Linked DNA regions of Saccharophagus degradans 2-40. The protein of the gene in region 2 interacts with the protein of the main gene of each other region in a pairwise test. Links are inferred from orthologs where the notes say so. Each region holds a gene or a part of one and is shown on either strand. Other genes may lie near its edges.

Region 1 (3,234 bases), 1.4 Mb from region 2 along the record:
CCTGCTATACCCTGCCCTCGCACAGCTTCACTTACGGCAAGATCATGCACATTCATTAATGGTTTTGCGTTAAACGTAGAAAACCCTTCGAAGGCATTTAAAATACCTACCGGTTTGTTATCAACGTAACACAGTAAACTTACTGCATCACTGCGCTCTCGCAGAGCGGGAATTAAGTTGTTACGCGTAGCTGGCGATAGTGGCGCCGCGCCGCCCTCTAAAGATGAAGCATATTCATTTAGCATAGCCAATAAATCTTCCGTATGCGTATCGTTGTGGTAATCAACACATATTATTTTCTTATTCTCAGTTTTCATGGCCTTATCCCTTTAAATAAAAAGCCCCAGTTCGCATAACGAGCTGGGGCTTAATTGTTTAATTTATAAATTAAGTTAATGGTTCAACTCTATTTTTGCCTACTTGGCGCTGGCGCACCAATATGTGCCTGCTTGCGCGCCTTAGCTAGCTGCACCTGTTTTTGGCGCTCCATAAACCGCGCTCGCTGATCGGGCGTTTGCGTATCGTGACAATGCGGACAAGCGACCCCTTCTATATATTTTTCGGATTTTTTATCTTCTTCGGTAATGGGGTAGCGGCAACCATGACAAAGGTCGTAGGTACCTTTTTCTAATGCGTGATTTACAGCTACACGATTATCGAATACAAAGCACTCCCCTTTCCAGCGAGTTTGCTCTTCGGGCACTTCTTCTAAGTATTTTAAAATACCGCCCTTTAGATGATAAACCTCTTCAAACCCTCGCTGTTTCATAAACGCTGTAGATTTTTCACAGCGAATTCCGCCTGTACAAAACATCGCCACTTTTTTGTGTTTAGCTGGGTCTAGGTTTTTAGCCACATACTCGGGCAGCTCGCGAAAACTTTCAGTGTTGGGGTTGAGCGCACCTTCGAAAGTGCCAATATCGTATTCGTAATTATTTCTGGTATCCACAACGATTACTTCGGGGTCATCGATAAGGCTATTCCAGTCTTTAGGCTCAACGTAGGTGCCCACGATATTGTTGGGGTCTATACCTTCAACGCCCATTGTGACTATTTCTTTTTTGAGCTTTACCTTCATGCGATAAAAAGGCTGCTCTTCTTCGTAGGATTCTTTGTGGTCTATATCTGCCAGCCGAGCATCTTTACCGAAATAAGCTAACAGAGCATCAATTGCCTCACGCCTACCAGCCACAGTGCCGTTTATCCCCTCTTGCGCGAGCAGCAATGTACCCTTTATCTCATTCTCTATACAAAAGGCCTGCAGCGGCTCTCGCAGTGCCTCGAAATCGGGCAAGGAAACAAACTTATATAACGCGGCTATAACAATCTGGGGCATAAAAACTACTTTTCAGAGTAAATAGAATAACGGTGCGCGATTCTATCGAAATGAGAGGTTAAAATTCAACCAAAGGACATCAACTATTACACTTTTTTATTTTTTACTGCCGCCCATACACTTAGGCGAGGCCAAGTCTGCCTTATTGGCTTCCCACTCACTAGGCGTAAACAAATGTAGCGCCAGCGCATGTACTCCGCTGGCCAGCTCGTCCGCCAAGGCTGCATAAACAGCTTGATGGCGTTTCACCAACCCCAAGCCTTCAAATGCGTCGCTTACTGCAACAACTTTAAAGTGGGTTTCGGACCCTTTGGCCACATTGTGGCCGTGACTTTCATTCAGCACCTCCAGAAGAACCGGACTAAACTGTAATTGAAGCTTTTGCTGGATAGTAAGCTGTACTGACATATGTATCACCTTTTTGGAACACAAATTGCCCTATAATCACTGGACAAGACAAGAAAGATGGCTATTCTAGTCTTGTCATCTCATAAAGAAAGTAGAAAGATGCGAAAATTGATCAAAGATTCACAGCAAGCAAACAATGATGTACTGACTATGAGTAACGCACCCTCATCCAATAAATTTATATTTGTTGACCGCAGAAAAGGCGATGACAGAAGACTCGATGCAGACCCCTGTAGTAGTATGCCGCTCGACCTTTACCATCGCAAACGCCGTAAATCACGCGAAGACCGCCGTGATGGCTCTCGCACCCTGTCTGACGACTATTATGCATACATGCAGAAAGTAATGGCCTCTATTAAAGAAAACGACGCTAGCCGCAATTCATAGCCGCTAGCGGCACCCTCCTGCTACAACCTCCGCTTTCTTCTCTTTGGTTTTTAAGCTTCGCAAGACTAGTCATTTTCGATCTATCATCAAGCGCATCTACTTCTATACTGTAATTAACAACCCTGCGAGCTAATTACCGGTGGACCCCATTAATGCTTGAATCCAATGAACTTAAACTTGTTTTAGACACCCTAGGCAAGCGCAGAGCATGGCTGCAAAAGACCATTGAAGACCCCAAGTTAGCCGAGGACGTCAAGCGCCCCCACATAGAAATGTTAAAAGTGATGGATTCTGCGCTGCAGAAGCTCGCTAGGTTAACGCCTAAAGCACCCAGTGTCAGCGTAAGTTCGCAGCTTAAACGCACCCAAATTACAGCTAGTAACGCGCGAATATTGGTGGCAGAAGATAATAGCGAAGCCTGTGAGCTAGTGGTTGGTATATTAACTGACGCTGGCTTTAGGCTACTAGATACTGCAGAAGATGGCATTGCAGCCTTCGATAAGATAAAAAGCGCAGCAGAACCTTACGACGTTATTTTATGCGACTGGGATATGCCAGAGTTGTCGGGGATAGACATTCATAGCAAAGCGAAAGCCTCTAATACACTCCGCGGGGCGCACTTTGTAATGGTTACGGCAAATTCAGAGGCCTCATCCATTCGCAAAGCCATACAGCAAGGCATAAACGACTATATTGTTAAGCCTATAAATGCTGAGGTTCTAGTTAATAAAATCAATGTGGCACTAAATATTGAAACCGCACCCGCCCAAGCTCAAGGTTAACAAACAGCAGCCATAAAAAAAGCGGCTACAAAGAGCCGCTTTTTGGAAGAACAGTGTCGATGATTCTAATTAGTTAGTTGAACCAACCTGAAGAATCTTCATGGTGTTGGTTCCACCGTGCTCGCTAGTGTCACCTTTAGAAAGAATCACAAGGTCGCCATCTTCGATAATCTTTTGCTCGCGCATGATTTCTAATGCACGATCATACATTTCACCCGGTGGGATAGCGTTGTTATCAAACAAAATAGTTTGAACACCGCGGAACAATGCCGCGCGACGCAATGTACGAATATCGCGAGAGAATGCGAAAATTGGCAAACG
Region 2 (3,279 bases):
GTGGATTACCGCCAAAGGTAGACCCGTGGTTACCTGGTTGAAACACCTCTGCTGCTTTGCCTTTGGCCAAACAAGCGCCAATAGGTACACCGTTACCCAAGCCTTTGGCCGTGGTAACTACATCCGGGTGGATATTTGTGTGCTGGTAAGCGAAGTAAGCGCCGGTGCGGCCGTTACCCGTTTGAATTTCATCGAGTATTAAAAGCCAGCCGTTTTCATCACACAAGGCGCGTAAGTTCGTTAAATAATCGTCGGCCGGCACGTTAACACCGCCTTCACCTTGAATAGGTTCTACCATTATGGCGATGGTATTTTCGGTGGCCGCTTGTTTGATTGCTTCGATATCGTTGTAAGGTACATGGCTAAACCCTTCGACCATTGGGAAAAAGCCCGCTTTAACTTTGGGGTTGCCCGTAGCAGATAGGGTGGCCATAGTACGACCATGAAAGCTTTTGTCGCAGGTGATAATGTGAGGTGCAGTAATGCCTTTATCTTGTGCGTACTTTCGCGCAAGTTTAATAGCTGCCTCGTTAGCTTCTGCGCCAGAGTTGCTAAAAAATACTTTATCCATACCGGAAGCTTGCACCAATAGTTTGCCAAGTTCCTGCTGCGGCTCTATCAGAAATAAGTTGGAGCAATGAATAAGCGTTTTGGCTTGCTCGCTAATAGCTTGGGTTACGCTTGGGTAGTTGTAGCCAAGCCCGCATACAGCGATGCCAGATAAAGCGTCTAAATAACGGCGGCCTTCGCTATCCCAAAGATAAGGTCCATCACCCTTGGTTAACGTGGTTTTTCTTTCACCGTATGTATTCATTAGCGCCGACACCGACATTTTTATACTCCCAAAAACAAAACAGGCAGCGAAGGCTGCCTGAACAAGTGATCATTCTATAAACAAATATAGGGTTTGTAAATTTTTGTAGGCGATCATGTTCGATCAAGCCATTACATACCCTAACAATAAAGCATGCAGTGAATAAATAGAATACTCTGTGTGATAATTTATGGTCCGATATTGAATTTCTAGAGAGGGTGCACCCATTAATAGCAAAAAATCACCTATGGAGTGTGCGCTTTGTTTGCGTAAAGTGCCTTTAACCTTTCATCACCTTATTCCAAGAAAGGTGCACGGCCGTAACTTTTTTAAAAAGCATTATGCTCGAGAAGATTTAAATGCGGGTGTACATGTTTGTCGTAAATGCCATTCGGGTATTCATAAGCTATACGATGAAATGACTCTGGCTAAGCAATTTAACTCGCTGGACTTGCTCAAAAATGATGCGGCGATATCTGCGCACGTAAACTGGGTGGCGAAGCAAAAAAGCACCCTGTGAGGTTGGTGCCTTGGCTTGTTGGCGCGCAAAGGCTAGCTGACGTAGTGCATTCGGGTGGCTATCTGCTATACAATAGCGAAATACCCGAGTAAATAACTCAGATTTAAAGTAGTAATTATCACCGTTCTATAAAGAGGTTAGTGTCGTCGTGGATATTATCGAAACCATTAAGAAGCAAATTGAAGAAAACAGTATTATTTTGTACATGAAGGGCTCCCCGAACGCGCCTCAATGCGGCTTTTCCGCTAAAGCTTCGCAAGCCGTAATGGCTTGTGGTCAGCGTTTTGCGTACGTGGATATTCTATCTAACCCCGATATTCGCGCTAACTTGCCTAAGTACGCCAACTGGCCTACATTCCCACAGCTTTGGGTGAATGGGGAGCTGGTAGGGGGCTGCGATATTATTGTGCAAATGCATGAAAGCGGTGAATTGAAGCCAATTATCGACGCTGCAGCACCGAAAGAAGAAGCTAGCGAGTAATTTGTTCTTCTGTGCGGCAAGCCTTCCTTGTCGCACAGCTCCTCCTGTTTGCCCCTTTGTTCTAATATTCCCTCACTTATTTACAATCTAAATAGCTTCCCGCCCTAAGCTACAATCATTTGCTCATTGATAACTCTTATCATTTTCATTACTATTCGCCGCCTAATTACTTTGCCAGCGTAATATGGCTCGATACGCTGGTGTCAGCTTTTTATTTTAAATGGAGTAAATCATGAGAAAGTCTGCGTTAACAGCTGTTATTTCCCTGCTTGTCGCCCCCGTTTTTGCCAATGCCTCCCCAACAGTTGAAGAGCTGCATGAGCTTGTTAAAAAGCAGCAACAGGAAATAGACCTGCTGAAAAAAGAAGTAAGTGAAGCAGACGCAAAAATTGAAGCAACGGCTGACGCTGTTGAAAGTGGTTCTGGTGCTAGCAACAAAAGCGCTTCTTGGGCATCTAAAACCCAAATCGGTGGTTACGGTGAGCACCATTACAACAACTTCCAAAACGGTAATGACAAAATAGATGCACACCGCTTTGTACTATATATCGGCCACACTTTTAGCGATTCAGTGCGTTTTTTCTCTGAGTTTGAATTAGAGCACGGTCTTGTGACAGAGGATGGCCCTGGCGAAGTAGAGCTTGAGCAAGCCTTTATTGAGTGGGATTACGCACAAGGCCACAGTTTAGTTGCTGGTCAGTTTTTGGTTCCAGTAGGTATTTTGAACGAAACTCATGAGCCAGATACTTTCTACGGTGTAGAGCGCAACATTATTGAGAAAAACATCATACCTGTTACTTGGTGGGAAACTGGTGTGATGTTTACTGGTGAGTTGGCTCCTGGACTCGGGTATGACTTAGCTATTCACAGCGGGCTAGAAGTGGTGGCTGATGCCGGTAACGACAATGTAGGGCTTATCAGAAAAGGTCGTCAAAAGTCAGCCAACGCGGTTGCCAACGATTTCGCTTACACCGCACGTATTAAATACACCGCTGTGGCTGGCTTAGAGTTGGCCGCAACCTACCAATTACAAACTAATATTACTCAAGGTGTAGCTGAGGGTGATGCGTCTGCAAGTTTGCTTGAAGCGCATGCAGTCTACAGCGTTGGTGACTTTTCTGTTCGTGGTTTATACGCAGATTGGAATTTAGACGGGGAAGTATTTGACGCGAGCGGGCGCGATTCGCAAAGCGGTTGGTACATCGAGCCTTCATATAAAATCCTTGATAACCTAGGCGTATTCGTTCGTCATTCTGAGTGGGATAACGAAGCTGGCCTTGCTGGCGCGGATGCCGATGCAGCGTTTGATATAGGTGTTAATTTCTGGTTAACCGATACTGTGGTATTTAAAGCAGACTACCAAGACCAAGAATTAGATAATGGCGATGATAACAACAGCCTGAACTTGGGTGTTGGCTGGTCTTTCTAAGCTTACAGCTAACGTGAATTAGGGGCCTGCGGGCC

What was found.
Region 1: the proteins of grxD (region 2) and SDE_RS06875 interact in binary tests that used the Escherichia coli proteins (3 or more experiments, as listed by UniProt). The link is inferred for Saccharophagus degradans 2-40 from one-to-one orthologs.

The regions. Positions count from the first base shown.
Region 1 is NC_007912.1:1,701,288-1,704,521, reverse strand. The notes cover bases 89-2,997. They hold SDE_RS06875 (BolA family protein), read right to left. Parts: upstream 1,745-2,997; coding sequence 1,433-1,744; downstream 89-1,432. Other genes in these bases: pyk (pyruvate kinase), read right to left, coding at 2,983-2,997; SDE_RS06865 (response regulator), read left to right, coding at 2,284-2,913; SDE_RS06870 (hypothetical protein), read left to right, coding at 1,844-2,131; SDE_RS06880 (rhodanese-related sulfurtransferase), read right to left, coding at 407-1,336; SDE_RS06885 (GNAT family N-acetyltransferase), read right to left, coding at 89-317. In the rest of the region: more of SDE_RS06885, read right to left, coding at 1-88; more of pyk, read right to left, coding at 2,998-3,234. UniProt on the Escherichia coli protein: Transcriptional regulator that plays an important role in general stress response. Has many effects on cell morphology, cell growth and cell division. Acts by regulating the transcription of many genes, including dacA (PBP-5), dacC (PBP-6), ampC and mreB.
Region 2 is NC_007912.1:3,082,490-3,085,768, reverse strand. What follows is about bases 195-3,148. They hold grxD (Grx4 family monothiol glutaredoxin), read left to right. Parts: upstream 195-1,482; coding sequence 1,483-1,815; downstream 1,816-3,148. Other genes in these bases: SDE_RS12755 (hypothetical protein), read left to right, coding at 2,048-3,148; SDE_RS12765 (hypothetical protein), read left to right, coding at 1,089-1,334; SDE_RS12770 (aspartate aminotransferase family protein), read right to left, coding at 195-832. In the rest of the region: more of SDE_RS12770, read right to left, coding at 1-194; more of SDE_RS12755, read left to right, coding at 3,149-3,244. UniProt on the Escherichia coli protein: Monothiol glutaredoxin involved in the biogenesis of iron-sulfur clusters.